DNA from 2 places in the Lelliottia sp. CFBP8978 genome. Region 2 is predicted to be linked to the other one. Evidence: predicted binding sites of a transcription regulator. Region 2 holds the regulator's gene; the other holds the start of a gene.

Region 1 (7,719 bases), 2.2 Mb from region 2:
CGCCATCGCCGCCGCCTGCTATTTCGCCGGGCATTTCCTGATCGTCCGTTCGCTGTATATTTAATTAACGCTTGACTCTGGAGTCGACTCCAGAGTGTATGCTGCGGTTAATGAGAAAATTATCATTACCGGAGAGTGCCATGTCGACTCCAGATACACCGAAAAAAGTGCCGCAATTCTCGGCACTTAAACTCAGTCCCGTTCCCGCAAAAGACGATTGCTGTGGCGATTGCCAGGCTGACACGCAAGCCTCTCCAGCCTTTGCTGGCAGCGGCGATCGTTACACCTGGATTGTAAACGGCATGGACTGCGCCGCCTGCGCCCGTAAGGTCGAAAATGCGGTGAAGCAAGTGCCGGGAGTCCATCACGTACAGGTGCTATTCGCTACCGAGAAACTGGTGGTCAGCGCGGACCAGGACGTTACCGCCCGCATCGAAGCCGCCGTGACAAAAGCGGGTTATTCCCTGCGCAGCGAAAATGCGCCTGCCGAAAAAACCGCTCCGCTACGGGAAAATCTGCCCCTCATCACCCTGATTATCATGATGGCGTTGAGCTGGACCCTGGAACAGTTTAACCACCCCTTCGGCAATCTGGCGTTTGTCGCCACAACACTGGTCGGCCTGTTCCCCGTTGCGCGCCAGGCGCTGCGCCTGATGAAAAGCGGTAGCTGGTTCGCCATTGAAACGTTAATGAGCGTCGCGGCAATCGGTGCGCTGTTTATTGGTGCGACGGCAGAAGCGGCGATGGTGCTTTTGCTGTTTTTGATCGGCGAACGCCTTGAGGGCTGGGCCGCGAGCCGTGCGCGCAAAGGGGTGAGTGCGTTAATGGCGTTAAAACCGGAAACGGCGACGGTCGTGATCGACGGAGAACGAAAAACGGTCGCCATCACCACGCTGCGCCCGGGGGATGTGATTGAAGTGTCCGCCGGAGGGCGTCTGCCTGCCGATGGCGCGTTGATGACCGCCGCCGCCAGCTTTGATGAAAGCGCCCTCACCGGCGAATCAATTCCAGTCGAACGCGCGACGGGCGAAAAAGTGCCTGCCGGGGCGACCAGCGTTGACCGTCTGGTCCAGCTAAAAGTGCTCTCCGAGCCTGGCGACAGCGCCATTGACCGCATTCTCAAGCTGATTGAAGAAGCCGAAGAGCGCCGCGCGCCTGTTGAGCGCTTTATCGATCGTTTCAGTCGGATCTATACCCCGGTGATTATGCTGATCGCTCTGCTGGTGGCGATTGTCCCGCCGCTGATATTCGGCGCGCCGTGGGAAAGCTGGATCTACAAAGGCCTGACGCTGCTGCTGATTGGCTGCCCGTGCGCTCTGGTGATCTCCACGCCAGCCGCGATCACCTCGGGTCTGGCAGCAGCAGCCCGGCGCGGTGCGCTCATTAAAGGCGGCGCGGCGCTTGAGCAGTTGAGCCAGATCCGGCAGATTGCCTTCGACAAAACCGGGACGCTGACCGTGGGTAAACCGCAGGTCACCGGGATTTACCCGCATGAGATCACCGAAGAGGCGCTGCTCACCCTGGCTGCCGCCGTTGAGCAAGGCTCCACGCATCCGCTGGCGCAGGCGATTGTGCGTGAAGCGCAGCGACGTGGGCTGAATATTCCGCTCGCTACCGCGCAGCGGGCGCTGGTGGGTTCCGGCATTGAGGCCGACGTTGAGGGTCAAAAAGTGCTGATTGGCGCAGCCGATAAATTCCCTGCGGGCGATTTCAGCCAGCGTATTGGCGAGCTGGAGCAAGCCGGGCAGACGGTCGTGACCGTTGCGGTAGACGGGGTGGTAAAAGGCGTGCTGGCGCTGCGCGATACGCTGCGTGACGATGCCAAAGAGGCCGTTGCCTCGCTACATCAGCTGGGGATTCAGGGGATTATTCTCACCGGTGACAACCCACGTGCCGCGGCTGCGATTGCGAATGAGCTTGGTCTTTCTTTCAGGGCGGGTTTGCTGCCTGCAGATAAAGTCCAGGCGGTGACCGGGCTGAACGCGCGCGCGCCGCTGGCGATGGTCGGCGACGGAATTAACGATGCTCCGGCCATGAAGGCTTCAACCATCGGAATTGCGATGGGCAGCGGCACCGACGTCGCGCTGGAAACAGCCGACGCGGCGTTAACCCATAACCGCCTGACCGGGCTGGCGCAGATGATCGGTCTGGCCCGCGCCACCCGCGCCAATATTCGTCAGAACATTACGATAGCCCTGGGACTAAAAGTGATTTTCCTCGTCACCACGCTGCTCGGGATCACCGGACTGTGGCTGGCGGTGCTGGCCGATACCGGGGCGACGGTACTGGTGACGGCGAACGCGTTGAGATTATTGCGTCGTCGGTAAAAAGTGGAGGCGGTCTGATGCCCCGCCCCCCACTCCAGCCCTCTCCCACCAGGAGAGGGCGAAAACACACCGACTACTGCATCCCTAGCACCCGGGGCAGCCACAGCGAAATCGCCGGGATATACGTCACCATGGCCAGCACCACCAGCAGCATGCCGTAAAACGGCAGCATGGCGCGCACCACGGTTTCGATCCGCTGCTTACTCACCGCACTGGCAACGAACAGCACCGATCCAACCGGCGGGGTGATTAACCCGATCCCCAGATTAACCATCATGATCATCCCGAAATGCACCGGATCGATGCCTAGTGAGTTGGTGACGGGCAGCAGCACCGGCGTCAGGATCAGGATCAGCGGCGCCATATCCATCAGCGTGCCGACCAGGAGCAGCATGATGTTGAGATACATCAGGATGACGTACTTGTTATCCGACAGTGAGGTGAAAAATTCGGTGATACGTGTCGGCAGCTGCATGTAGGTCATCACCGCGCCAAACGCCGCCGCAAAGCCAATCAGAATCATCACGATCGTGACCGTTTTCACCGTGCGGCACATCAGTTTGGGAAGTTCTCGCCACTTGTAGTCCCGGTAGATGAACATGGTGACAAAGAAGGCCCAAAGACAGGCCACCGCCGCCGATTCCGTGGCCGTAAATATCCCCGACAAAATCCCGCCGAGAATAATAACTACCGTCATTAATCCCCACAGCGCGTCGAAGAAAATCTTCAGCGCCTGCTTGAACGGAATTTTCTCACCCTTCGGGTAGCCGCGTTTATGGGCAAATCCCAGACACAGGCTCATCAGACACAACCCCAGCAGCAGTCCAGGCAACACACCGGCGATAAACAGCGTGGCGATTGAGACCGTCCCGCCTGCCGCCAGCGAATAAATCACCGAGTTATGGCTGGGTGGAATCAGAATCGCCTGTACCGAGCCGCTGGCGGTGACTGCCGCTGCGTACTCGCGGGGATAGCCTTTCTTCTCCATCTCCGGAATCATCACGCTGCCGATCGAGGCGGTATCCGCCACCGACGAGCCGGAAATCGCGCCAAAGAACGTTGACGCCACGATATTCACCAGCGACAGTCCGCCGCGAATAAATCCGACGAAGATATAGGCGAAATTGACCAATCGCCGCGCAATGCCCCCTTCGGCCATGATCGCGCCCGCGAGGATAAAGAACGGGATCGCCAGCAGGGTGAATTTGTTTACCCCGCTGGTTATCTGGATCATCAGCGCCTCAAGCGGCAAATCAATCCATAGCGCCCCCGCGACCGCGCTTAACCCGACGGCAAAGGCGACCGGCATCCCCAGCGCCAGCAAAATGGCGAGGGTGAAGAGCAACACAAAAGCATCCATTGTTCACCCCTTAACTGTGGTTGCCGATCAGGACGACCGGACGATGTTCCTGCGAGCCAAACAGCAACCGCTCGAGGACAAAAAGAATCAGAATCGCTGAACCCACCGGAAGCGGCAGATAGCTTTCGCCAGAGGTCAGAATGGGAAATTCTGCGACCGGTTGCTCCCATAAATCAATGCACAGCCAGAAGCTGTACCAGAACATGAGGGCCGAAATCAGCAGCATCAGCAGATCCACCATCCGCGCACACAGGTTTTTTAGCGTCTCGGGCAGTCGGTCGGTCAGCATATTCACCGCAATGTGTGACCCGGCGCGGTATCCCACCGCCGCGCCGATAAAGGTAAATGTCACCATGCAAATTATCGCAATCGGCTCCGGCCATGACTCACCGCGATTGAGCACGTAACGCGAGAAAATGCCAATCGGGATCACGATGGTCATCACCAGCAGCGAGACGCCCGCGATGGCCATAGCGAGCAGGTACAGCCGGTCCATCCACTTCAGGTAGCGTTCGGACATATGTCCTCCACAGCGCGTTAAGTTTACTGGACGTCGGCGATGGCTTTCATCAGATCCTGATGTTTATCGCCATACTGGGCGCGCACCGGCTCTGTCGCTTTGACAAAGACCGCTTTGTCGATGTCGTGGAACTGCACCCCACCCGCTTTCATTTTTTCCAGCGCCTGCTGGTTATAAGCATTCCAGAGTTTGCGCTGTTCAAATTGCGCCTCACGGGCCAGGGTCAGGATTTTTTGCTGTTCGTCGGCGCTGAGCTTGTCCCATTTCACTTTGGAATAGAGCAGCATTTCAGGGGTGATGAAGTGGCCGCTGAGGGTATAGTTTTTAGCGACCGGCGTGTAGTTGTGGGCGATAAAGGTCGGCGGATTGTTCTCCGCACCGTCAATCACCCCCGTTTGCATCCCGCTGTAAACTTCGCTGACGCCCATCGCCACCGAGTTCGCCCCCATGTCTTTCAGCGTAGCCAGCGCCACCGGGCTCCCCTGGACACGGATTTTCATGCCCTTCAGATCCTCGGGCTTAACCACCGGCTCTTTGGTGATGAGGTTACGCGTACCGGAATCCATCCAGCCGAGGAACACCAGACGGGATTTCGGGTTGGCGGTCAGCTTTTCACCAATTTGCTTACCGATATCGCCGTCGATGACTTTATGCATATGGTCTTCATCGCGGAAAACGTAGGGCAGCGTGAACACTTCAATATCCGGAAGAATAGCGGCAACCGGCGCCATAGAGACGCGAATGATGTCGATAGCCCCCATTTGTGCCTGCTCAATCATCTGCTTTTCATCGCCGAGCACGCCGCCGGGAAATACTTTGATCTCCAGCTTGCCGTCGGTTTGTTGTTTAAGCTTGTCACCCATATGCTGCACGGCGACCACGTTCGGGTAGCCCTCGGGGTGAACGTCGGCAGCTTTAATGGTTTGCGCTGTTGCAGTGGTGGCAAACAGCAGTGACGCGGTGGACAGGCACAAAGCAGCCATTAACGGCTTGAGGGTCGTTTTCATCGGGTCAACTCCAGGGTAGTGAGGTAAGCGTTAAAACGTTGTTTTAGTTTTACGCTTAAAAGCTAGACTACGGCCTGGAATACGGAGGTGAAGCGCCTCACAAAAGCGCTAAATGATGAAACGATGGTTCAAATTCGTAGATTCGATCACGCCAGAAGGTTAATGGCCTTTACGCAATAAATAGCGATACGGCAAGGAAGCGGTCTCTTGCGCCAACAGCTCATGTTCCATAAAGGTACAGAAACCGGGGATATCACGGGTGGTCGCCGGATCGTCAGCGATAATTAACAACGTCTCACCGGTTTGCATCGTTCGCACGGTTTTGCGCACCATCATGACGGGTTCCGGGCAGCGAAGGCCCTGGGCATCTAAAGTGTGGTCTGGGCTGGAAAACAGGTCGGTCATCTTCTTCTCGTTCATAATAAAACGGCTGTAGTTTACGCCGCGTTTTCAGCAAAGCAAACCAGGTTAACGATTGCGCGAAAATTAGCCGTTGCAAAGCAGAGTGAAAGCAGTATCATGCGGCGGCTTTACAGAATATCAGGATGCGTTATCCGCACAGATGTCTTACGTGCAAACCTGGCCGGTTCTATACGGTCAGACAGATAGCGTGTCGCACTAATTGGGTTCCCTCACCCCAAAACACTAAAAAGGTCACAATATGACGCAGTTCTCTCAATCGCAGCGCGTAAAAGCGTTGTTCTGGCTTTCGCTATTTCATCTGCTGGTGATCACCTCCAGCAACTATCTGGTGCAGCTCCCGATCTCCATTTTTGGTTTCCATACCACCTGGGGCGCGTTCAGTTTCCCGTTTATCTTTCTGGCAACCGATCTCACGGTGCGTATCTTTGGCGCTCCGCTGGCCCGACGCATTATTTTTGCCGTGATGCTGCCCGCGCTGTTCATTTCCTACGTGATCTCATCGCTGTTCTATATGGGAAGCTGGCAGGGTTTTGCGGCGCTGACGCACTTCAACCTGTTTGTCGCCCGTATCGCAGCCGCCAGCTTTATGGCCTATGCGCTGGGACAGATCCTCGACGTTCACGTCTTTAACCGGCTGCGCCAGAACCATCGCTGGTGGATGGCGCCAACCGCATCCACGCTGTTCGGCAACGTCAGCGATACGCTGGCCTTCTTCTTTATCGCGTTCTGGCGTAGCCCGGATGCGTTTATGGCCGAACACTGGATGGAAATCGCGCTGGTCGATTACTGTTTCAAGGTGCTTATTAGCATCGTATTCTTCCTGCCGATGTACGGCGTGCTGCTCAATATGCTGCTGAAAAGGCTGGCAGATAAATCTGAAATCTCCGCATTGCAGGCAGGTTAAGGGTTCGCTTTATCAGTTGTGATAAGATGAGTGAATGAGCCGTTATGGCCGTTTATCGAAAGGAAGAAGTCAATGCGCAATCTGGTTAAATATGTCGGGATTGGCCTGCTGGTAGTGGGTCTTGCGGCCTGTGATAACAGTGACACGAAAGCTCCTGCTCAGGGCGCTTCCGCTGAAAGTAATGCCACCGGACAACCGGTGAATCTGATGGATGGCAAACTCAGTTTCTCTCTGCCAGCGGAGATGACCGATCAGAGCGGCAAGCTGGGCACTCAGGCAAACAACATGCATGTCTATTCCGATGCGACCGGGCAGAAAGCGGTGATTGTCATTGTGGGCGATGACACCAGCGAAGACCTGGCTGTCCTGACCAAACGTCTGGAAGATCAGCAGCGCAGCCGCGATCCGCAGCTTCAGGTGGTGACCAACAAGTCCATCGAACTGAAAGGCCACACCCTGCAACAGCTGGACAGCATTATCTCTGCCAAAGGTCAGACCGCTTACTCTTCTGTGGTGCTGGGCAAAGTCGACGGCAAACTGCTGACCCTGCAGATCACGCTGCCTGCTGAAGATCAGCAGAAAGCGCAAACCACGGCTGAAAATATTATTAATACCATCGTGATTCAGTAATTTTCCTCACGATTCAACGGCCTCCGCCGCTTGCGCCGGGGGCCGTTTTTTTAAGCGCAAAGTGAGTAACAGCGCCACCGCCACCAGCCCTGCTGCTGCAAGATAGATCACCGGCACGCCTGCCCAGGCCATCAGTATTCCCGCCAGCGGCCCGGTCAATCCCAACGACATATCCATAAAGACCGTATAGGTCGCCAGCGCCGACCCCTGATTTTGCTGCGGGACCGCTTTGACCGCCACCACGCCAAGCGCCGGAAAGACCAGCGAGAACCCGGCGCCCGCCAGGAATACACCCAGTTTTGCCACCCACGGTTCGCTGGCAATACCCGTCAGCAGCAGACCAACAATCTCCACGGCAAAACAGATCATGGCCACGTTCAACCCGCCCAGACGGTTAATTCCGTTCGGGAACAGCAGGCGCGTGCCGACAAACGCACAGCTAAACAGCGTCAGCGCGAAGGCCGCGCCATCCCAGCCTTTTGCATCATAGAACAGGGTGATAAAGGTCGCGATCACCCCAAAGCCCGCCGACGCCAGCGCCAGTGCCA
Region 2 (7,719 bases):
TATACTTAGCAGCCGTCTCTTTAATCAGCTGCTGCAGTTCGCCACGCTGGTACATTTCGATCAGAATGTCGCAACCGCCAACCAGTTCGCCATCCACCCACAGCTGCGGGAAAGTCGGCCAGTTAGCGTATTTCGGCAGTTCCGCACGGATGTCTGCGTTTTGCAGAATATCAACGTAAGCAAAACGCTCACCACAGGCAGAAAGGGCCTGAACAGCCTGCGCAGAGAAACCACAGCTTGGCAGCTTCGGCGAACCTTTCATGTACAGCAGAATCGGGTTTTCAGCAATCTGGTGCTGAATTTTTTCAATAGTCGTGCTCATGTTTTGCTTCCTTTAACTTCTGTTACGGCAATCGCCTGTCATTGTAGCGGGTCTGACTGATATCGGAAAATAACATTTTCGTCACGTATATATATCTTAACGGTTGTCTGCTGAAGTTGCATCTGGAATGTCGTTTAACCACTCTCGTCTGTGGTCTTGCTCAGAGTGTGAACAAAAGCATTTCAGGATGATGAAAATATTTGCACTCGTTAACGAAACACAATTTTAGATTCAAAAAGTCTATTAACTTTTTATGTTTTTTTAGATTAGAATCGACAGGCTTTGTAAATCATACGCGGGTATTATTGATGGCCTGCACAATTTCAGGGGACTGCTCAGTGGCGCGGATAACAAAAATTTCGATCACGCTCTGTGCTTTACTGTTTACAACACTTGCTTTTATGCCAGCGGCTAACGCCTCCGAGCAGGCGCGGCACTCTGCTGTGCAAAAATCGCATCTGGCAAAAACCACAGAACGTAAGAAAAAAACCACCAGTAAAAACGAAAAGAAAAAAACAACGACTCACAAGAAACAACTCACCGCCAGCAAAACCACTCCGAAATCATCCCGCAAAGTCAGCCGCACTGCCTCCACTCTGGTGACTCAAAAATGCACTGCGCGTAAAGGATATAAAAAGAGCTGCGTGAATGTGAGCAAAACCGCGAAGCTGTCTGAGGTGCATAAAGTTCGCGTTCAGAAAGCGCAGAAAACCGCGATGAATAAATTGATGGGCCAGATTGGCAAACCCTATCACTGGGGCGGCACTTCGCCACGCACCGGTTTCGATTGCAGCGGTCTGGTCTATTACGCCTATAAAGACCTGGTGAAATTCCGCATTCCTCGTACCGCAAATGAAATGTACCACCTGCGCGATGCAGCTTCTGTTGAACGCGGAGCGCTGGAAAGCGGCGATCTGGTCTTCTTCCGTACGCAAGGTCGTGGAACCGCCGATCACGTGGGCGTTTATGTGGGTAACGGGAAGTTTATTCAGTCCCCACGTAGCGGCCAGGATATCCAGATCACCTCCCTCAGCGAAGACTATTGGGTTCGCCACTACGTCGGCGCTCGCCGCGTTATGACGCCGAAAACCATCCGTTAATCCCTGCCCTGTCAGATAACTGGCAGGGTAAGCGCCTCTTTTGTCTACCCTTTCGATCTGCTACTCTATCCCTGCATTTAATATGGTTATTAATGCGTAAAATATAATAAGGAGAGAAGCAATGTCGTTCGAATTACCTGCACTACCGTATGCAAAAGACGCCCTGGCGCCGCACATTTCTGCGGAAACCCTGGAATACCATTACGGCAAACATCACCAGACCTACGTCACCAACCTGAACAATCTGGTGAAAGGCACCGCTTTCGAAGGCCAATCCCTCGAAGAGATCGTGCGTAGCTCTGAGGGTGGCGTTTTCAACAATGCCGCTCAGGTATGGAACCACACGTTTTACTGGCACTGCCTGGCACCAAATGCAGGCGGAGAACCAAAGGGTGAGCTGGCATCAGCAATCACTGCCGCTTTCGGTAGCTTTGCAGATTTTAAAGCGAAGTTTACTGACGCCGCGATCAAGAACTTTGGTTCTGGCTGGACCTGGCTGGTGAAAGAGGCCGACGGCAAACTGGCTATCGTCTCTACCTCAAACGCGGGCACACCACTGACCACCAGCGCCACGCCGCTGATGACCGTCGATGTGTGGGAACATGCCTACTACATTGATTACCGTAACGCGCGCCCGAACTACCTTGAGCATTTCTGGGCGCTGGTTAACTGGCAATTTGTTGCGAAGAACTTCGCATCATAAGAGACACGCAGAAGGGGCTCCCCTTCTGCGTTTTTTCATGACTCTGTCGCGCTTACCGGTTCCGGCTGTTTACGGCCCGACACCAGCACCAGTAGCAGACCCAGCGCCGCAATGATCGCCCCCATCACCGGAACAAAGCTGTATCCCAGGCCGCCGGAGATCACCGCACCGCCCGCTGCCGCCCCCAGCGCATTACCCAGATTAAACGCCCCGATATTGACGGATGACGAAAGCCCCGGTGCTTCGTGGGCAACGCGCATCACACGCATCTGCAGCGGCGGAACAACCGCAAAAGTTGCCGCGCCCCACACCACCATAGCAATAGCCGCCCCAAACTCGTTGCGCGCCAACCAGGGAATCGCCACCATGATAACGATCAGCAGCGTTAAAAAGCCTTTCAGCGTACCGCTGACCGAACGATCCGCCAGCTTGCCGCCCAGATAGTTGCCAATGGAGAAACCTACGCCAATCAGCACCAGCATGGCCGTCACAAAGATCGGAGTGGCGTGCGTAATATCATGCAGAACCGGGGAAATATAGGTATAGAGCGTGAACATTGCGCCTGCGCCTAATACCGTCGTGAGCAGAGCCGACAGCACCTGCGGACGAACCAGCACCGACAACTCTTTACGGACATCAGGCCGCTCGCCCGCTTCTCCTTTTGGCAGCGAGAAGAACAATGCCACCATCGCAACGACACCTAACAGCGCCGTAGCGAGGAACGACATCCGCCAGCCAATGACCTCGCCCAGCCAGGTCGCCGCCGGAACACCGCCAATATTGGCAATGGTCAGCCCCATAAACATGGTGGCAACCGCGCTGGCCTGTTTGTGTTTTGGCACCACGCTTGCAGCCACCACCGAGCCGAGGCCAAAGAACGCGCCGTGGTTCAGGCTGGTCAGAATGCGTGACAGCAGCAGCGTGGTGTAATCAGGAGCCATCGCCGAGAGCACGTTGCCCAGCGTAAAAATCGCCATCAGGAAAATAAGGGCATTGCGGCGTGCGCGATGAGACAGCAGCAGCGTCATCAGAGGCGCACCAATCATCACGCCAATGGCGTAGGCGCTGATCAGCATACCCGCCGCCGGAATAGAGACGTCTACCCCTCTGGCAATAACCGGCAACAGCCCCATTGGGGAAAACTCGGTGGTGCCAATCCCAAAAGCGCCAATCGCCAGGGCCAGCAGAGGAAAATTGATTTTCATTGTTCAACTCCGGATGCCGTGTCATTACGCGACACAGAACTAAGAAGTCAAAAGCATGACATCAATCACAAAAAATGAGAAGTTAACAAATCAGCAAAAGATTTTTGCAATAAGGGTAACAATCAGAGAGGAGAACGAGGGAGAGTCTCTCCCCCGTTTAAATCAGTGCAGTGCAGCGGTCAGACCCGCAGCGACAATCAGAGCCAGAACAATAATAGTTGTCGTCAGCGAAAACTTAAGATCGGTACTCATCAATTTTTCTCCTTTTAATCTCCCCACGAATAGTGAGCTTGCTCATTTTTACACAGTTTACCCCAAAAATCTTCCTGGATTTAGGCTGATAACCGTTTTTGCTCTTCCCCTTTTCATCAAGATGAGACAAAATTCCACGCTAAATTTATAAGCGTACCGGCCACTGACCCCCTCCTGACGTTCTGAGTCGTTTTCCCGGCGTATCGCAATTTACATTGCGAGATAAGGGTGAGAGAAGGCAAACGTTTACCTTTAAGTATTTCAGGAGTTTAAGATATGGTCTGGAGTGACATGTAATGGCAACAATCAAAGATGTGGCGAAACGCGCAAACGTTTCCACTACAACCGTATCACATGTAATTAACAAAACCCGTTTCGTTGCGGAAGAAACGCGCAACGCGGTGTGGGCGGCGATCAAGGAACTGCACTACTCCCCCAGTGCCGTTGCGCGTAGCCTGAAAGTCAACCACACCAAATCTATCGGCCTGCTGGCCACCAGTAGCGAAGCGGCCTATTTTGCCGAGATCATCGAAGCGGTCGAGAAAAACTGTTTCCAGAAAGGCTATACCCTGATTCTGGGCAATGCCTGGAACAGCCAGGAAAAACAACGCGCGTATCTGTCGATGATGGCGCAGAAACGCGTCGACGGCCTGCTGGTGATGTGTTCTGAATACCCGGAGTCAGTACTTTCCATGCTGGAGGAGTACCGCCACATTCCGATGGTGGTGATGGACTGGGGTGATACCCGCGCTGATTTTACTGATTCCGTCAACGACAACGCCTTTGAAGGCGGCTACATGGCGGGCCGCTATCTGATTGAGCGCGGTCATCGTGAAATCGGCGTGATCCCGGGTCCGCTTGAGCGCAATACCGGCGCTGGGCGTCTTGCTGGTTTTATGAAAGCGATGGAAGAAGCGCTGATCACCGTGCCAGAAAACTGGATTGTACAGGGCGACTTCGAGCCGGAATCCGGCTATCGCGCGATGCAGCAGATCGTCTCCCAGTCGCACCGTCCAACCGCGGTCTTTATCGGTGGTGATATTATGGCGATGGGGGCTCTTTGCGCAGCCGATGAGCTCGGTTTGCGCGTGCCGCAGGACATTTCCGTGATCGGGTACGATAACGTGCGCAACGCCCGCTACTTCACCCCGGCGCTGACAACCATTCACCAGCCGAAAGACTCGCTGGGTGAAACAGCCTTTAATATGCTGATGGACCGCATCGTCAGCAAACGTGAAGAATCACAGTCGATTGAAGTACACCCGCGTCTGATCGAACGCCGTTCAGTTGCAGATGGTCCGTTCCGCGACTATCGCCGTTAATCTGAGGGGAGCCGGTTACTCCGGCTCCTTCAGCCACTCTTTGTTCAGCGTTTCACTGTCCCCCAGATAATCCAGCAGCCACGCCAGCGCAGGCGACATATCGTTTTGTTGCCAGGTCAGACAGCATGCCGCATCCGGGAAGGGATTTTCCAGCGTCAACGCCACCCACTCGCCGCGATCGATGCGAGGGCGAGCGAAGTGAACCGGCACCATCCCCACGCACAGCCCGGCGGAGAGACAAGTTGCCGAGGACTCCCAGTCTGGCGCAACCACGCGTCGCTGGTTATCCAGTAGCCAGGTAATGCGTTTAGGCAGCGAGCGGGAGGTATCCTCCAGCACCAGTGAAGGCCAGTTGCGCAACGTATCATCGCTCAGCGGGCCGTCCATTGCCGCCAGCGGATGATGGCGGGCGACAACGCAGGTCCAGCTCAATGAGCCCATATCCCGAAACGCATAGCGCCCACCCACCGGGATCGCCTGCGTCGCCCCGATCGCCATCTCTACCCTGCCATCCGACAGCGCATCCCACACGCCATTAAATACCTCCTGCGAGACGCGAAGTTCTACGTCCGAGAAATGGCGATAGAAGTCGACGATCATCTGCCGGGTGCGTTCGGGTTTAACGATATTATCAACCGCAATAGACAGATGCCCGCGCCAGCCATTGGCAATCTGCTGGCACTGTTCTCGCGTGATCATCATTTTTTTGATAACAGAGCGCCCTTCTTTCAAAAACCACGCGCCTGCTGGCGTTAGAACCACGTCGCGGTGACGACGCTCAAACAGCGGAACCGCCAGCCACTCTTCCAGCTGACGCACCGTATAGCTGATAGCAGAAGGAACGCGATGCAGCTCTTGCGCCGCACCGCTAAAGCTGCCATTGCGAGCGACCGCATCTACCACTTCCAGGGAATATTCAGACCACATTTTTTGCCTGCAAAATTTTTGAATGCAACCGCCAAATATTAGCGTTTCACAAGGCAGATTGCACTCCCTACACTTTGCGCCAGTGTGTACCTGCCTTCTTAGGAAAATATAACAATGCAACCCAACAAAGGATTTTTGGTCTGGCTCGGCGGCTTAAGCGTGCTGGGCTTTTTGGCCACCGATATGTATCTGCCCGCGTTCGCCGCGATGCAGGCCGATCTCCAGACGCCTGCTGCAGCCATCAGCGCCAGCCTGAGCGTGTTTCTGGCCGGCTTTGCCTTCGCCCAGCTGCTCTGGGGACCACTTTCTGACCGCTATGGCCGCAAGCCTGTGTTACTGATCGGCCTGGCTATTTTCGCGGCCGGTTGCCTCGGGATGCTGTGGGTGCGCGATGCCACCTGGCTGCTGGTCCTGCGTTTTGTTCAGGCCTTTGGCGTGTGTGCCGCCGCCGTCACCTGGCAGGCGCTGGTCACGGATTATTATCCGGCCTCACGGGTAAACCGTATTTTTGCCACCATTATGCCGCTGGTGGGTCTTTCTCCGGCGCTGGCACCGCTGCTCGGCAGCTGGATCCTGGTGCATTTTGACTGGCAGGCCATCTTTGCTACGTTGTTCATCATTACGCTGGCCTTAATGTTGCCGGCCTTGACGCTGAAACCTGCGCCGGCCAAAACCGCTGAGAATAATGAAAGCCGGGTAACCTTCCTGTCGCTTCTGCGTTCGCGCGCTTATCGCGGCAATGTGCTGATTTACGCCGCCTGTTCTGCCAGTTTTTTTGCCTGGCTCACCGGGTCGCCATTCATTCTGCATGAGATGGGTTACAGCCCGGCAGTGATTGGTCTGAGCTACGTCCCACAGACGATTGCTTTCCTGGTGGGCGGGTATGGTTGCCGCGCGGCGCTGCAAAAATGGCAGGGTCACCAGATGCTCCCCTGGCTTCTGGTTCTGTATGCCGCCAGCGTGATCGGCACATGGGCTGTCGGGTTTATACCCGGCGCGTCGTTGGTCGAAATCCTGATCCCGTTCTGTGTGATGGCCGTGGCTAACGGTGCTATCTACCCTATCGTGGTGGCCCAGGCTCTGCGCCCGTTCCCACAGGCAACCGGCCGCGCCGCAGCACTGCAAAACACTCTGCAATTGGGTCTGTGCTTCCTGGCGAGCCTGATTGTCTCTGCGCTGATTGCCACACCGCTGATGACCACCACCAGCGTGATGCTGGTTACCGTGGCGCTTGCCCTGCTGGGGTATCGCATGCAGGCGTCAGCGAAAGCGCTGACGGACGACAGCTCAAAGGCTGAATCGAGCCGGGCATAGTCGCGCATTGAATTATATTAAATTCATGTGATTAGGTTGCTAACAATTTTCTGTTGAATCACCTAATTATGCCGCCTATACTGAAACTGGCTTAGATAATTACGATAATTATTATGTGTTAACGGGAGCCGGAGTGCTCCCGTTTTACCATGGAAGGCTTTTCGGCAAGGGTTATCTCCCTTCCTCTGTTCTACGTCGGATATTAGCCTCACGGACACTCCGTGAGATTTCTCACAAACCCAAAAAAACAGCTACGCTGTTTGAAGGTTCTGATCACATACAGGTGATGGAGAAGCTATGAGTTCATCGTGTATAGAAGAAGTCACCGTACGGGACGATGACTGGTTCCGGATCGTTAATGAATTATTGAGCCGGGCAGGTATCACTATTAACGGACCTGCCTCCTCTGATATTCAGGTCAAACATCCCGATTTTTTTAAACGCGTTTTACAGGAAGGGTCCCTGGGGCTGGGCGAAAGCTTTATGGATGGCTGGTGGGAATGCGAGCGACTGGACCTTTTTTTCAACAGCGTTCTCCGCGCCGGACTGGAAAATCAGCTCCCCCGCCACCTGA

The links. Region 2 encodes PurR, which represses purine synthesis genes. Its sites were predicted from a motif close to CANGCAAACGTTTGCNTG; they were not measured.
Region 1: a site for PurR is predicted at 5,679-5,696, ahead of tusA (sulfurtransferase TusA). Genes of this name have one in related genera too.

The regions. Positions count from the first base shown of each region.
Region 1 is NZ_CM188253.1:4,144,784-4,152,502, forward strand. It holds gene SOM82_RS19525 (lysoplasmalogenase) at 1-64, shown strand, start outside; gene zntA (Zn(II)/Cd(II)/Pb(II) translocating P-type ATPase ZntA) at 141-2,327, shown strand; gene SOM82_RS19535 (TRAP transporter large permease) at 2,401-3,687, opposite strand; gene SOM82_RS19540 (TRAP transporter small permease) at 3,698-4,207, opposite strand; gene SOM82_RS19545 (TRAP transporter substrate-binding protein) at 4,231-5,214, opposite strand; gene tusA (sulfurtransferase TusA) at 5,374-5,619, opposite strand; gene SOM82_RS19555 (7-cyano-7-deazaguanine/7-aminomethyl-7-deazaguanine transporter) at 5,876-6,541, shown strand; gene SOM82_RS19560 (DcrB family lipoprotein) at 6,614-7,171, shown strand; partial or broken gene SOM82_RS19565 (MFS transporter) at 7,178-7,719, opposite strand, start outside.
Region 2 is NZ_CM188253.1:1,923,979-1,931,697, reverse strand. It holds gene grxD (monothiol glutaredoxin 4) at 1-322, opposite strand, end outside; gene SOM82_RS09060 (C40 family peptidase) at 661-1,422, shown strand; gene sodB (superoxide dismutase [Fe]) at 1,544-2,125, shown strand; gene SOM82_RS09050 (MFS transporter) at 2,161-3,330, opposite strand; gene cydH (cytochrome bd-I oxidase subunit CydH) at 3,493-3,582, opposite strand; gene purR (HTH-type transcriptional repressor PurR) at 3,879-4,904, shown strand; gene punR (DNA-binding transcriptional activator PunR) at 4,920-5,831, opposite strand; gene punC (purine nucleoside transporter PunC) at 5,946-7,145, shown strand; gene cfa (cyclopropane fatty acyl phospholipid synthase) at 7,443-7,719, shown strand, end outside.